Regions from separate parts of the Ensifer sp. GW821-FHT05G01 genome, predicted to be linked through region 1. Evidence: riboswitches for the same ligand, from Rfam matches in the RefSeq annotation. Region 1 holds a riboswitch; each other region holds the start of a gene.

What was found. Region 1 has a riboswitch for cobalamin ahead of nrdH (glutaredoxin-like protein NrdH). Riboswitches for the same ligand answer to the same signal wherever they lie in the genome.
Region 2: it holds a riboswitch for cobalamin, as region 1 does, so the genes downstream of both, cobU (bifunctional adenosylcobinamide kinase/adenosylcobinamide-phosphate guanylyltransferase) here and nrdH (glutaredoxin-like protein NrdH) in region 1, are expected to answer to the same signal.
Region 3: it holds a riboswitch for cobalamin, as region 1 does, so the genes downstream of both, AC07UR_RS04350 (aromatic ring-hydroxylating oxygenase subunit alpha) here and nrdH (glutaredoxin-like protein NrdH) in region 1, are expected to answer to the same signal.

Annotation. Positions count from the first base shown of each region.
Region 1 is NZ_JBWKSC010000002.1:295,247-300,228, reverse strand. It holds gene metE (5-methyltetrahydropteroyltriglutamate--homocysteine S-methyltransferase) at 1-1,764, shown strand, start outside; gene AC07UR_RS07195 (acyl-CoA thioesterase) at 1,761-2,561, shown strand; cobalamin riboswitch at 2,718-2,942, shown strand; gene nrdH (glutaredoxin-like protein NrdH) at 3,245-3,466, shown strand; gene nrdI (class Ib ribonucleoside-diphosphate reductase assembly flavoprotein NrdI) at 3,483-3,899, shown strand; gene nrdE (class 1b ribonucleoside-diphosphate reductase subunit alpha) at 3,869-4,982, shown strand, end outside.
Region 2 is NZ_JBWKSC010000003.1:360,218-365,199, forward strand. It holds gene cobN (cobaltochelatase subunit CobN) at 1-1,332, opposite strand, end outside; gene cobW (cobalamin biosynthesis protein CobW) at 1,403-2,467, opposite strand; gene cobU (bifunctional adenosylcobinamide kinase/adenosylcobinamide-phosphate guanylyltransferase) at 2,471-2,995, opposite strand; cobalamin riboswitch at 3,369-3,536, opposite strand; gene AC07UR_RS10490 (adenylate/guanylate cyclase domain-containing protein) at 3,749-4,982, shown strand, end outside.
Region 3 is NZ_JBWKSC010000001.1:901,913-906,894, reverse strand. It holds gene AC07UR_RS04360 (glycoside hydrolase family 25 protein) at 1-71, shown strand, start outside; gene AC07UR_RS04355 (FAD-binding oxidoreductase) at 170-1,267, opposite strand; gene AC07UR_RS04350 (aromatic ring-hydroxylating oxygenase subunit alpha) at 1,269-2,513, opposite strand; cobalamin riboswitch at 2,620-2,821, opposite strand; gene AC07UR_RS04345 (DUF6656 family protein) at 3,138-3,737, shown strand; gene AC07UR_RS04340 (L-threonylcarbamoyladenylate synthase) at 3,824-4,798, shown strand; gene AC07UR_RS04335 (FAD-binding oxidoreductase) at 4,951-4,982, shown strand, end outside.

The DNA.
Region 1 (4,982 bases):
CTGTTGCCCGTCTATGTGAAACTTCTCAGCGAACTTGCCAACGCCGACGTCGAATGGGTGCAGATCGACGAACCCTGCCTGGTACTCGATCTGAATGAGCGGGAACGCCGGGCACTTGCGCTGACCTACAGGACATTCGCTTCGGAAGTCCCGCAGCTGAAGCTCATGCTTGCGACCTATTTCGGCGCGATCGGAGACAACCTGCCGATAGCGCTTTCGCTGCCGGTCGCCGGGCTGCATCTCGATCTCGTGCGGGCGCCGCAACAGCTGGACGCCCTCATCGAGACGGCGCCAGCACAGCTGGTTCTGTCGCTCGGGGTCGTCGATGGCCGCAATGTGTGGCGGACGGATCTTGCCGGTCTCTTCCGCCGGCTGCAGCCGCTGGTCGAGGCGCATGGCCGCGACCACATCGAGCTTGCGCCGTCGTGCTCGCTGCTGCATGTGCCTATCGACCTCGAACTCGAACGGGCGCTCGATCCGGAGCTCGTCTCCTGGCTTGCCTTCGCCCTGCAGAAACTGGACGAACTCAGCCTGCTTGCCCGCGCCTTCGAGCCTGGCCTGGCCAATCCCGAACAGGTCTTTGCAAAATCGATCGCGGCCGCCGAAGCGCGGCTCACCTCGCTGAAGGTCCATGACCCGCTGGTCGCCGGACGCCTGAAGAACCTGACGGCAGCCGACAGCCGTCGCCAGTCGGGCTTTGCGACGCGCCGTCGGCTGCAGGAAGACAGGCTGGCCCTGCCGCTCTTCCCGACAACGACCATCGGCTCCTTCCCGCAGACGCCGGAGGTGCGCCAGGCGCGATCGCTGCATGCCAAGGGCGAACTCAGCTATGTCGACTACCTTGCTTACCTGCGCCAGGAGACGGAGAAGGCCGTGCGCTGGCAGGAGGAAATCGGCATTGAGGTGCTGGTGCATGGCGAGTTCGAGCGTAACGACATGGTGCAGTACTTCGGCGAACAGCTTTCCGGCTATGCCTTCACGCAGAGCGGCTGGGTGCAGAGCTACGGTTCGCGTTATGTGCGCCCACCGATCATCTTCGGCGATGTCTCGCGGCCGAACCCGATGACGGTGGATTGGGCAACCTATGCGCAGTCGCTGACGTCAAGGCCGATGAAGGGCATGCTCACCGGACCGGTGACGATGCTGCAATGGTCGTTCGTGCGCGACGACCTGCCCCGGTCGATCGTGTGCCGGCAGATCGCGCTGGCGCTGCGCGATGAGGTGACGGACCTGGAAGCGGCCGGTATCGCCGTGATCCAGATCGACGAACCGGCGCTGCGCGAGGGCCTTCCACTGAGACAGGCCGATCGAAAGGCCTATCTCGACTGGGCGGTCGAATGCTTCCGCATCAGCGCCTCCTGTGTCGGTGATGAAACCCAGATCCACACCCACATGTGCTACTCGGAGTTCAACGACATCATGGCGGCAATCGCGGCGATGGATGCCGACGTCATCTCCATCGAAACCTCGCGCTCGAAGATGGAACTGCTCGGCGCCTTTACCGATCAGTCTTACCCGAACGAGATCGGCCCGGGCGTCTACGACATCCACTCGCCGCGGGTGCCCACGGTCGACGAGATGGTGCATCTGATCGAAAAGGCAACTGACGGGCTGACGCCGTCGCAGATCTGGGTCAACCCGGATTGCGGCCTGAAAACGAGGCAGTGGGAGGAAGTGCGCCCGGCCCTCGTCAACATGGTTGAGGCGGCGCAGGCGCTGCGGCAATCCTTTGCTGCCGGCCGGCGGGAGGCCGCAAGCGCATGACGGGCGACAGCAACATCGAAATGGCGCCGGGGGAAACCCCGGCGCCTGCCACCTTGATCGACATCGTCTTTCCCGGCGACACCAATCATCACGGCACGCTCTTCGGCGGCGCGGGCCTGGCGCTGATGGACCGGATCGCCTTCATCGTCGCCAGCCGCCATGGCCGCGTTCCCTTCGTCACCGCCTCCTGCGACCGCGTCGATTTCCGCGCGCCCGCCCGCATCGGCCACATCGTCAGCTTCACCGGTCGCCCGATGAAGGTGGGGCGGAGGTCGATGTTGGTCGAAGTCGACATGATCGCCGAGGACCTGACGGCCGGCACCAACGATCTGTGCACCCGCGGCCAGTTCACCATGGTGGCGATGCCGGAAGTCAAGGACGCCGGATGGTCGCTGCCCCCGCTCGACGGCGCCGCGAGCGAGCAGACAGAAGGCGATGCCCTGCGTATGGTCGATATCGTCTTCCCCGATCAGGCCAACAGCTCCGGCGCCATGTTCGGCGGCGACGCGCTGGCGCATATGACCAAGGCCGCCTTCGTCGCAGCGACGCGGGCAAGCCGCAAGACGACGGTGCTCGCTTCCTGCCAGCGCATCGATTTCAAGCACCGCATTACGGTCGGCTCGATCATCGAGCTCGTTGCCCGGATCGCGAAAACCGGGCGGAGCTCGACAACGGTCGAGGTCGAGTTGTGGTCGGAAGATCTGGTGGGCACAAAACGGACGCTGACGGCCCGCGGCGTCTTCATCATGGTGGCCGTCGACCGCGACAACCGCCCGGTGCAAGTCTTCGCGGCCTGACGCGTTCGACGCGGGGAGCCGTCAACGACGGCTCTTCATCCACAGGCTTTGTTGGAACCGCGCATTTACTCCCCGTTATCCACACCCGGGAAAATATTGTCCGTTCCCGCGGGCATCGGCACCATCGAACCTATTGACGCGATTTCCCGACCATATACTATATCTAGTGTTCGAGGTTCTTCCGATTCGCAAGGATTGGGAGCGAAGATGGGAATACGGTGCGCTGTGGCGATTTCGCCTGGCTAAGCCGTGGCTGCCCCCGCAACTGTAAACGGCGAGCAACTGTCCAGCATTCGGCCACTGAAGCATGAGGCTTCGGGAAGGTCCGGGCAGAAGCACCGACCCGTGAGCCAGGAGACCTGCCTCGATCGATAAACGTCCACGGGCGGGGTGTCCGGAGAGGTCAGAGGTGTGCTTGCGGCAGGATGAAACCTGCCTGTTCGTCTCGACGTCTCCCCGGAAGCGCCGTCTTCAACTTCGGGGTGAAGTCATGTCCGCGTCATCGAATTCCTACTACTCGCCAATGAAGAGGCGCGGGAACCCGCGCATCTGATGAAGAGGTGCGCTCGGTCGTTTCGGCCAGAGCAAGCCGTCATCCTGCCAGCCCTGCCCTTTCGCCGGAGCGTGTTCGCGCGCCCGCATGCCTTTTCATGCCCAGATCCAGCCGACCCAACGAGGAAGAAATGAACGTCACCGTCTATAGCAAGCCCGCCTGCGTCCAATGCACCGCCACCTACCGCGCGCTCGACCGCAAGGGCGTCAACTACGAGGTGATCGACATCTCGATCGACGAGGACGCGCTGCAGACGGTCAAGGGCCTCGGCTACATGCAGCTTCCCGTCGTCGTTGCCGGTCCGGAACATTGGGCAGGCTTCCGCCCCGACAAGATCAGCGCCCTCTCCTAAAGAGAGGTGCGGCGCGATGGGCCTGATCGTCTATTTTTCCACCCGCTCGGAAAACACCCATCGCTTCGTGGGCAAGCTCGGCCTGCGTGCCGTCCGCATTCCCGTCAGTCCGGCCGACGGGCCGCTTGAGATCAAGGAACCCTATGTGCTGGTCGTGCCGACCTATTGCGGCGACGACGGCCGAGGCGCCGTGCCCAAACAGGTGATCCGCTTCCTGAACGATGCGGACAACCGCTCCCACATCCGCGGCGTGATTGCCGCGGGCAACAGCAATTTCGGCGCGACCTACGGGATCGCCGGCGACGTGATCTCGGCCAAGTGCCAGGTGCCCTATCTCTACCGGTTCGAGCTTCTGGGCACCGACGAGGACGTCGCCAATGTCAAAAACGGGATGGAACGATTTTGGACGTCTCAACACTCGAACGCCCTTTGAAGGCGACGGAAGCGGCGCTCGATTACCACGCGCTGAACGCGATGCTGAACCTCTATGACGAGGACGGCCGGATCCAGCTCGACAAGGACCGGCTGGCGGCCAAGCAGTACTTCCTGCAGCACGTCAACCAGAACACCGTGTTCTTCCATAACCTGCGCGAAAAGCTCGATTACCTGGTGACCGAGGGCTATTACGAGCAGGAGGTTCTCGACCAGTATTCGTTCAATTTCGTGCGCGATCTGTTCGACCACGCCTATGACAAGAAGTTCCGCTTCCCGACCTTCCTCGGAGCGTTCAAGTATTACACCAGCTACACGCTGAAGACCTTCGACGGAAAGCGCTACCTCGAGCGCTACGAGGATCGCGTCTGCATGGTGGCGCTGACGCTGGCGCGCGGCGACGAGACGCTGGCGCGCGGCATGGTCGACGAGATCATCTCCGGCCGTTTCCAGCCGGCGACGCCAACCTTCCTCAACGCCGGCAAAAAGCAGCGCGGCGAGCTCGTCTCCTGCTTTCTGCTCAGGGTCGAGGACAACATGGAGAGCATCGCGCGCGGCATCAATTCTGCGCTGCAGCTGTCGAAACGCGGCGGCGGCGTTGCGCTCTCGCTCACCAACATCCGCGAGGCCGGTGCGCCGATCAAGCAGATCGAAAACCAGTCCTCGGGCATTATTCCCGTGATGAAGCTGCTGGAGGATTCATTCTCCTATGCCAACCAGCTCGGAGCCCGCCAGGGCGCAGGTGCGGTCTACCTCAACGCCCACCACCCGGATATCATGCGCTTCCTCGACACCAAGCGCGAAAACGCCGACGAGAAGATCCGCATCAAGACGCTGTCGCTCGGGGTCGTCGTTCCAGACATCACCTTCGAACTCGCCAAGAACAACGAGGACATGTACCTGTTCTCGCCCTATGACGTGGAGCGCGTCTACGGCGTTGCCTTCACCGATATCTCGGTCACGGAAAAATACCGGGAAATGGTCGCCGACAGCCGGATCCGCAAGAAGAAGATCAAGGCGCGCGAGTTCTTCCAGGTTCTGGCGGAAATCCAGTTCGAAAGCGGCTACCCCTACATCATGTTCG
Region 2 (4,982 bases), on a different contig from region 1:
GGCCATGAGATAGCGGATCAGCGCGTCGCCATCCTCCGGCACGCCGGACACGGGATAGCCCTCGCTCGCCATGGCGCGCAGCACTTCGACGGTGCCGGCCGGCGTATCGAGCCCGACGCCGTTACCGAGCCTGCCGTCGCGGTTGGGGTAGTTGGCCATGATGATGGCGATGCGGCGTTCAGCCGGCTTGGCGCGGCGAAGCCTTGCCCAGTTGACCGCGAGCCGTGCGGCAAACCGCACCCGGTCGGCAAGCGGCTCATGCCCCACGATATTGGCTTCCACCTTGGGATCATAGATCGAGGCCGCCTTGAAGGAGACGGCGCGCGCGAGGATGCGGCCATCGACCTCGGGCAAGGCGACGTTCATGGCAAGATCGCGCGCCATCAGCCCCTGCGGCGAGGTTGCCCATTGCGCCCGCGACGACCCCGAGAAGATCACCTGCAGCACCGGCGCGCCGGTCGATTCCAGCACGGTCGGCTGCCGGTCGGCGCCAGGGGACGAGACGGCAAAGCCGGTGGCGTTCATCACCACGTCAGGAGCGGCCTCGGAAAAAATCGATTGCAGCGTGCCGACCGAAACGGCATCCTTGAGACTGGAGACGAACAGCGGCAGCACGCGCATGCCCTCAGCGGCAAGCGCCTCGATCAGCGCTTCAACGGGCCGCGTCTCGCCGCTCTGCACCAGGGCGCGATAGAAGCAGATCCCGATGGTCGGGGGTTCGAATCCCTCCCCGGCGACCGTCCTTTCCCGGACACGGGTCTGCCATTCGCTGACGCCGATGACGCCCGCCCCCGGCCACCAGATACCAGCCTTCAAGAGCGGCTTTGCCGGCTGCGGCTTCTCGGCGCCAGAGATCAGCGCCTCGGCATAATCGAGAAACAGACCTGCATTGTCGGCGCCGCCCTCGGTGAAATAGGCCCAGAGACGCTGACGGTCGTCGGCTGCAACGGTCGAAAACGGCTCGAGCCCCGGATCCGGCTTGTCGTCGCCGGGCAGCACCGCGATCTGGAAGCGGTGGGTGACGGCGGCGGCATGCAATGCTTCCAGCACGTAACGGAAGTAGCTGGCGCCACCGAGCGGCCGGACCACGATGAGCCTGGCATGCCGCGCCGTGCGCTCGACGTAAGTGTCGACCGACATCGGGTGCATCAGGTTCATCAGGCTGGCGATGCGCAGGCTCGCTCCCTCGCCGCGCCGGCCATGGGCTGCGGCGATTGAGGAAAGCTCGGTGTCGGCGGCCGACAGGAAAAGCACGTCGGCCGGCGTTTGCCCCAGATCGATCGCTTCGTTGCCGTCGGCGATCGTTCCTTTCTGGGCGAGAAGCAGATGCATTGTTCTATCCGTTCAAGCCGTTCCAGGAAGGTTCGAAACGATCTTCCTGGAACGGCGTTGCTTCAAGGCGTCAGGCGAGCGCGGTGATGGCAGCGCGCACGGCTGCTTCGTCCATGTCGTGCAGGCCGATGACGACGAGGCGCGTTCCGCGCTTCTCGCCGGCAGCCCAGGCGCGGTCGTAATACTGGTCGATGCGGGCGCCGACAGCCTGGATCAAGAGGCGCATCGGCTTGCCGGGCACATCGGCAAAGCCCTTGAGGCGCAGCACGTCGTGCTCTGCGATCACGCCCTTGAGGCTGTCGATGAAGGCGGCCGGATCGGCAATTGCGCCAAGCTCGACGACGAAGCTGTCGAACTCGTCGTGAGAGTGCTCCTCGCCGGCTTCATGCTCCATCTCGTGGTGAGACTTGCGGTTGGCGATATCGCTTTCCGTGCCGACGCCGAGGCCGAGCAGGATGGCTGCCGCCACTTCGCCGTTCTTGGCTTCGATCATCGTTGGCTTGCGGCTGGTGCGCGAAGCCACCTCGTCGCGCACGGCCTTCAGGCCGGACGCGTCGATCAGGTCTGTCTTGTTGAGCACGATCAGGTCGGCAGCCGTCAATTGGTCCTCGAACAGTTCCTCGATCGGGCTTTCGTGGTCGAGATTGTCGTCCTCGACGCGCAGCGCATCGACCTTGTCGTGGTCGTCGGCAAAACGGCCAGCGGCAACGGCAGCGCTATCGACCACAGTGACGACGCCGTCGACAGTCACTTCGCTGCGGATATCCGGCCAGTTGAAGGCGGCGATCAGCGGCTGCGGCAGCGCCAGACCCGACGTTTCGATGATGATGTGGTCAGGACGGTTTTCGCGCTCGAGCAGCTTTGTCATGGTCGGGATGAAATCATCGGCAACCGTGCAGCAGATGCAGCCATTGGTGAGCTCGATGATGTCGTCTTCCGAGCAGGCTTCCGCGCCGCAGCCCTTCAGGACGTCGCCGTCGACGCCGAGATCGCCGAACTCGTTGATGATCAGCGCGATGCGCTTGCCGTCGGCATTCTGCAGCAGGTTGCGGATCATCGTCGTCTTGCCGGCACCGAGGAAGCCGGTGATGACGGTCGCCGGGATCTTGCCCTGGTTGGCTCTCGCAGTGGTCATGGATCAACCCTTCATTTTCAGCGGCAATCCGGCCGCGACAAAGTAAACTTCCGCGGATTTCTCCGCAACGATCTGGTGAAGCCGGCCGGCATGGTCGCGGAAGTCGCGGGCCATGCGGTTCTCGGGCACGATGCCGAGGCCGACTTCGTTGGACACAAGGATCAGGCGCGCCCGCGCCTCGGGCAGAAAGGCGGCAAGGGCAGCGAACTCCGCCGCCATGTCGCGTCCTTCCATCATCAGGTTGGTGACCCACAGCGTCAGGCAGTCGACGAGCACCACGCGCTTTTCGTCGTCGATGCGTGTCAGCAGCGAGACGAGATCGAGCGGCTCCTCATGCGTCGTCCAGCCTTCGCCGCGCCTTTCTTTGTGATGGTCGATGCGCTCGCGCATCTCGTCGTCCCAGGCCCGGCCGGTTGCGACATAGTGCATGGAGAGCCCGGAGGCTTCGACGAGCCTTTCGGAAAAGCCGGATTTGCCGGAACGGGCACCGCCGAGGACCAGAACCGGCCCGGCATGGGAATAGCTCATGTGCGTTGCGGCCTCACGTGCTCGGTCGCGAGTTCGAGCGGCAACAGCATCTCACCGCGCCAAAGGCGCGTTCGGAAAATGGTCGATAAGCCAAGACAACCTCCGTGATGGCGTGGGAAGCGGGCTTCCCTTCGGGCGGAATGCCCCTGTCGGACGGCAGGTCTCCTGGCTCACGGCGTCACGAGCCCAAAACATCGCTTCGCGTGGTGACACGAAAAACAACGCAAGGGCCCGAACGGCCCGCCTCACCTTCCCGGCGTTTTTATGTTTCGTGAAAGGCGGACGATTCGTAGAAGAAGAGGCGTCCAACCCGGCTGATCACGAAGCCACGCCAGTGGCTTTTCCGGCTGAACTCCGAACCGCCTTCGATTGCCCATGCAATCCAGAGGTAGCCGGTCTTCAGCCCGATGGCGAACCCTGACCGTTCTACAGTCGCGGGGTCGGCTGCGATAAGGATGCCCGATTTGGGTCCATCCGTCACATTCCCAATTATTCCCCCGCATCGCCACGATCCGGGGAAACCATCCAACGTCAGATGATTAGGAAGCGGGCGGTGCAAAGTCAATCGACGCGTGCGACACCTCCCCGGCCGAATTGCGTCGCGCGACGATTTGCCGAACGCGAAGTACCCCGGGGCCGCAAGTCGTCGTCACACGGCATAAGCGCTGCACCACGGCGGCGAACTTCATTTTAGCGATTGCAGATAATGCGATAAACTAGCCCAACAAGAGGCTTCGTTGATCCGGTAGGCAAATGGAACGCAGGCTCGCCGCCGTGATGATTGCCGACGTTTCCGGCTATGGACTGCTCACCCAAGCCGACGAGGAGGGTACATGCGCGCGATTTCAGGCCGATCTGCACGACCTGTTCGAACAACGGATCGCCGCGCACCGTGGACGGCTGATCAAGACCATGGGCGACGGGTTGCTGGTCGAGTTCCACAGTGTCGTCGAAGCGGTCCGTTGCGCGGTGGAGGTTCAGCGCGCGAAATCCGATAGCCGCGGCTCCGAAGAGGGGCGGCTGGAATTTCGCATCGGCATCAATCTTGGCGATGTCATCGTTGAAGGCGACGACATTCAAGGCGATGGCGTGATCATTGCCGAGCGCCTGCAGAGCCTCGCTGAACCGGGTGGGATCGTCATTTCCGGCACCGCCTACGATCAGGTCGAGAAACACCTCGATGTCCGTTTCGTCTCTATCGGCGAACAACGCCTGAAGCATATCGAAAAGCCGGTTCGGGCTTATCGCCTGGCGCTGAACGAAGCCCACGCGGGCAGCGCGAAAGCCGCAACGCGCCGCATGACGCGCTGGCCGGCACTTGCTACATCCGCGGTCGTGCTTGTGGCGGCGAGCGGCGTCGCCTGGTGGCAGCCGTGGGAGCCACCCGTGGAAACGCCCCAAGTCCGACTATCGAACCTGAGTGTTCCAGACAAACCGTCGATCGCGGTGCTTCCGTTTGCCAATGTGAGCGACGATCCGAGGCAGGAGTATTTCGCCGATGGCATGACCGATGGGCTCGTCACCGAGCTCGCCCAGGTCTCCGGCCTGTTCGTGATCGCGCGCAACTCGACCTTCACCTACAAGAACAAGGCGGTGACACCCAGGCAGGTGTCCAAAGAACTCGGCGTCAGATACGTGCTTGAAGGCAGTGTGCAGCGTGCCGGAGAGCAACTGCGGATCAATGCCCAGCTCGTCGATAGTCTCAGCGGCGGCCACGTCTGGGCCGGAAAGTTCGACGGTTCACTGTCCGATGTCTTTGCGCTGCAGGACGAAGTGATGCGGGGCATTGCCGACGCGCTGGCACTTCGGCTGGACCCGGACCAGCAGATGGCCTCCGGGCGCAAGGAAACGATGGTGCCCGCGGCCTTCGACGCGTTCCTGCGCGGCTGGGAGCATCACCGACGCACCACCCCGGAGGACTTTGCAAAGGCAGTGCCCTATTTCGAGCAGGCGATTGCGCTCGATCCCGCCTATGGGCGCGCCTACG
Region 3 (4,982 bases), on a different contig from region 1:
TGATGGCGACCGGATCGATCGATTTCGGCCGTCATGATCGCGCGGTGCGGCTGGCTGCCGCCAGCCGCTGACGGGCCTACAGGCCCGTGCGTCTTTTCAAACACACGAACGTTGCTGTCGATCTCCCAATCGCTGCAGGGAGGAACCTCCCCGCAACCATTGCCCGCGATCAGGCCTCGATCTGCACGTCCCCGAGCGGGCGCGAGCAGCAGGCAAGGATATAGCCTTCGTCAATTTCGTCGTCGAGAATGCCGCCGTTGTGGTTCATCTCGACCTCGCCGGCGACTTTCATCACCCGGCAGGTGCCGCAGATGCCGCCTTCGCAGGCAGCCCCGATCCTGACGCCATTGGCGCGTGCCGCCTGCAGGATGGTCTGGCCGGGCTTGGCCTCGATCTCCTTGCCGCTCATGGTGAACACCACCTTGGCGACCTGCGCGTCAGCATCGGTTGCCACCCCTGCCCTGACTGCGATCTCCTCGGCGGCTGGTGCTGCGGCCGGCTGGAAGCTTTCCTCGTGATAGCGGCTCATGTCGAAGCCGGCGGCCGTCAACAGCTCGCGCACGCCGCGCATGAACGGCTCCGGACCGCAGCAGAATACGGTGCGTTCCAGGAAGTCGGGCGCAAGCAGCGGCAGCTTGGCGCCGTCGATGCGGCCGCGCAGGCCGTGCCAGCCGTGCCGGGCCTCATGCCCCTCGACCACAAAGCCGAGGTTCAGCCCCGACATCTGGCGCGCCAGCACTTCGAGCTCTGAGCGAAACAGAATATCATCCGGCCGGCGCGCGCAGGAAATGAAGGTGACGTCGGTCTCCGGAATGCAGTCTGCCATCCATCGCGTCATCGACATCATCGGCGTGACGCCGGAGCCTGCCGAGATGAACAGGTATTTTTCGCCGGGATGGCGCACGAAGCTGAAATCGCCGAGCGGGCCGAAGGCCTTCAGCCGCATGCCCGGCTTCAGGTGATCGAACATCCAGCGCGTGCCGATGCTGTCGGCCTGCGCCTTGACGGTGACGGCGATCGAAAGCGGCCGGGAAGGCGTCGACGACAGCGTGTACGTGCGCATCACCGGCTCGTCGTCGGTCACCGGCAGTTCGAGCGTGACGAACTGACCGGGCAGATAACGGAACCAGGCCGGCTTCTCGGGCCGGAAGGTAAAGGTCATCACATCCGCGGTCTCCATGACCGCGGATGTGCATTCGAGCATGTTCTGCCTGTCGATCCAGACATGGAGTTCATCGAAGTGATGGAACGAGGATGCCATCTGCATATCAGGCGACCCTAAAGAGCGGAGCAGCTTCGCCCTGGAGGCGCTGCTCCATGAACTTGCAGTACCATTCGACGAACTGCATCACACCGCCTTCGTGATCGGGCGAATAGGGCCCTGACTGGTAGGCCGGCGAGCGGATACCGAAAGCGTTTTCCTCGACGATCTGGCGATCCTGATCGTTGGTCTCGGTCCACACGTGCGTCAGTTCTTCCAGATTGTAGTCGACGCCCTCGACCGCATCCTTGTTGACCAGCCACTTGGTCGTAACCTGCGTCAGCTCAGGCCCGAGCGGCAAAACGCGGAAGGTGATCGCATGGTCGGCCAGCACATGGTTCCAGGTCGACGGATAATGGAACAGAAGCAGCGTACCGATATGCTTCTGACTGACATCCGCCGACAATTGCCGCCGCACGGCGCGGGCGCCGGACATGGTGTAACTCTCGGCGTCGTCGATCAACGGCATGCGCGCCGAGCGGAACTGGCCGGTCTCGGACATGCGGAACTCGCTCGGAAGCCCGGACGCTTCGCATTTTTCCCAATGGGCGGCGATGACAGGATCATCCTTGGCGCCTTGCACGCCGGTCGCCGTCGGGGCTTCCGGATAGGTCCGGCAAAGCTCGGGATGGTTGGCTGCGCAATGGTAGCACTCGCGGTTGTTTTCCCAGACGAGCTTCCAGTTGCCCTTCTCTATGATGGTGCTTTCGAAGGCGACCTTGGTTTCGCCAAGGCGGTGCGGCGCGAGATAGGGCGCGACCATGTCGCGGAACGGAGCGAAGTCCATCGGCTGTTCGGACAGGTTGATGAAGATGTAGCCACCGACCGTTTCGCAGTGGATCGGCTTCAGGCTGTGGGCGGCCTTGTCGAAATCCTCGCCCATCTGACGGGCAAAGAGCAACGTGCCGTCGAGCTCGTAGGTCCACTGATGGTAGGGACAGACGAGCTTGGCCGATGAGCCCTTGTGCTGCGAGCAGACGCGGGAACCGCGGTGACGGCAAGAATTGTGCAGCGCGCGGATCGTGCCCTGCCGGTCGCGGACGATGACGACGGGGTAATCGCCGACCTGAACGGTGAAATAGTTGCCGGCGCGCGGGACCTCGCAGTCGTGGCCGATGAACAGCCAGTCCTTGTACCAGATGCTCTCGAGATCCTGCCTGTAGTAGTCGGGGTCGATGTAGAAGGCCCGGTCGAGGCTGTAGCCGTCGCGTCGGCCCTTCAGCTTGCGGAGCATATCGCCCTTGATGTCCATGTCCTATCCTCGTTGGCCTTGTTTCGGAGAGGCAGGACTGGAACCCACGCAGGCGCAATGCCTGTGCGATGACGGCTCCGATCCGGCTGCCCGCCGCAACCCGTTACGGTCTATTCGTGTCAAGGCTGGTTTCCGGGCTCAGGAGCTATCCGCAAGGACCAGCCCGGCGCCTTCCCGGACGGAACCGTCCAGTGGCTTTTTGCCGAGGCTTTCGCTCCACCACCGTTGCGGGGGCAGCGCCGGGTTTTGACCGGCTTCCCAATTCTCCGTCTTCCCTAAGAGGCGGCACCTTGAGTAGGCATATCTAATCGCGGAAGCCGTCGTCGCAGCTGCCGATTAACGACATCCAATTCCAGAAAGACGACACAGTGCATCCCGTGTCTGAAACACCACAAGGCCGACTATTTGTCATTATAAACAATGAGATAGATCAAATATTGGGCAGTTGTCGCTTTTTCCGGCAAAGCCGGCGCGAAAGCGCGAAGCCTTCGCCATTTTGCGACATCCGTTGCGGCGTCGGCTCATCCATCCTGGCCGGCGCAATGAAATCTTCCATTAACCATAATGCATTAGCGTCGCCTGACGGAGAAACCGGCCGAACCGGCAAACAGCGCATTGAAGTCCATGGCAAAGCTCAAATACTACGACGCCGCAGCCGAGAAGCTGCCCACGATCGCTCCGAAGACAGCGGTCCATACCGAGTTCCTGCGCACCGGCCGCATCGAAAGGCGGCAATGGTCGCAGCGCGAACGGCGCTATCTCAGCTATGACGAGGTTGCCCAGCGCACCGGCCACAAGCTGACAACCGCCGGCGAAACGACGCACAAGCGGATGAACGGCTTCCACACCTCGATCCAGTTTCCCAAGATGATCTTCCACCGCACGCTCGCCGGTCGGCCGCATCTGGGCTATTGCCATGTGACGGCGGCGAGAACACATCTCGCCCAATCCAAGGACGTGACCTGGTCCTTCTACTTCGCCAACTTCTTCTGCGATCTCGGCGACGAAAAGCACTTCTTCGAGCGTATCCAGACCGGCTATTCCCGGATGTACTTCGCCGTCGCCATCGAACCCGACGCGCAGGAAGGTCAGATGACCATCAATCGCAGCGTCAGCGACAATGGCCTGCTCTTTCGCACCGACGACCCGAAGGTCGCGCTCAAGAACGTTCTGATGCTCGGTGCGCGCGACGAGGCGCTGCGGCGCATCATCCGCAGCCTCTGAACCACCGGCACGCTTCCCTTGAAGAAAATCGTTCTGTTTTCATCGTGGCTCCTTTAAGGAGACCTCGAAAGGGAAACGGAAGCGATATGGCCGAAATCATCGACACACGGACCGAGCCGGAACGCGCGATCGAGCGCGCCTGCGCTGTGCTTGCCGAAGGCGAGCCCGTCGCCATTCCCACAGAAACGGTCTACGGCCTGGCCGCCGATGCCACCAACCCGGATGCGATCAGCCGCATTTATGAGATGAAGGGGCGCCCGCGCTTCAACCCGCTGATATCGCACGTGTCCGACATGGCGATGGCTGAAGCCCATGTGATATTCGATCCGTTGTCGCGACGCCTGGCCGACGCCTTCTGGCCCGGCCCGCTGACGCTGATCCTGCCCCAACGCCCGACAAGCTCCGTGCATGCGCTCGCCTCGGCCGGCCTCAACACCCTGGGCATCCGCATGCCCGATGGCTTCTCCCGTCGGGTAATTGCCCGTTTCGGCCGCCCGCTCGCCGCACCGAGCGCCAATACGTCAGGCAAGATCAGCCCGACGAGCGCTGCCCATGTGGACGCCGATCTCGGCCCACGCCTCAAGCTCATTCTCGACGCCGGCTCGGCCGAGATCGGGCTTGAATCGACGATCATCAAGGTCGAGGACGGGGCTTTGCGCCTGCTGCGTCCGGGCGGTCTCGACGTCCTCGATATCGAAAATCTGACCGGCCTTGCCGTGTCGAGACCCGAAAGTGCCGGCGCGACAATCGAGGCTCCGGGCATGCTCGCCTCGCACTATGCGCCGGGCGCTGCAGTCCGACTCGACGCAGGCGACGTGCGCCCGGGAGAAGCCCTGATCCGCTTTGGCAACACAGTGCTCCCCGGCGAAGAGCATGCAGCGATCGTGCTCGATCTCAGCCCGGCAGGCAGCCTGCGCGAGGCAGCTGCCAATCTGTTCGACTATATGAAGAAAGCCGATGCCAGCGGCGCCGCGACCATTGCCTTCGCTCCCATCCCCCCGGAAGGTTTGGGCGAAGCGATCCTTGACCGGCTGCAGCGTGCGGCAGCCCCAAGAGACTGACCGACAGACATTTTTACAGCGCCGTGCGTCAAATATGACGCGCAAAGGACGCTGTAACGCTTTAAGCTCGCTGCACAATTTTCTCCTTAAATCGATTCCGATTTAACGAATTATGCAGTAGCGCCGCCGGGCGCATTTGCGAAGGCAGGGCCATGACGACGACGCTCCCCTCTCCCGAACTGAT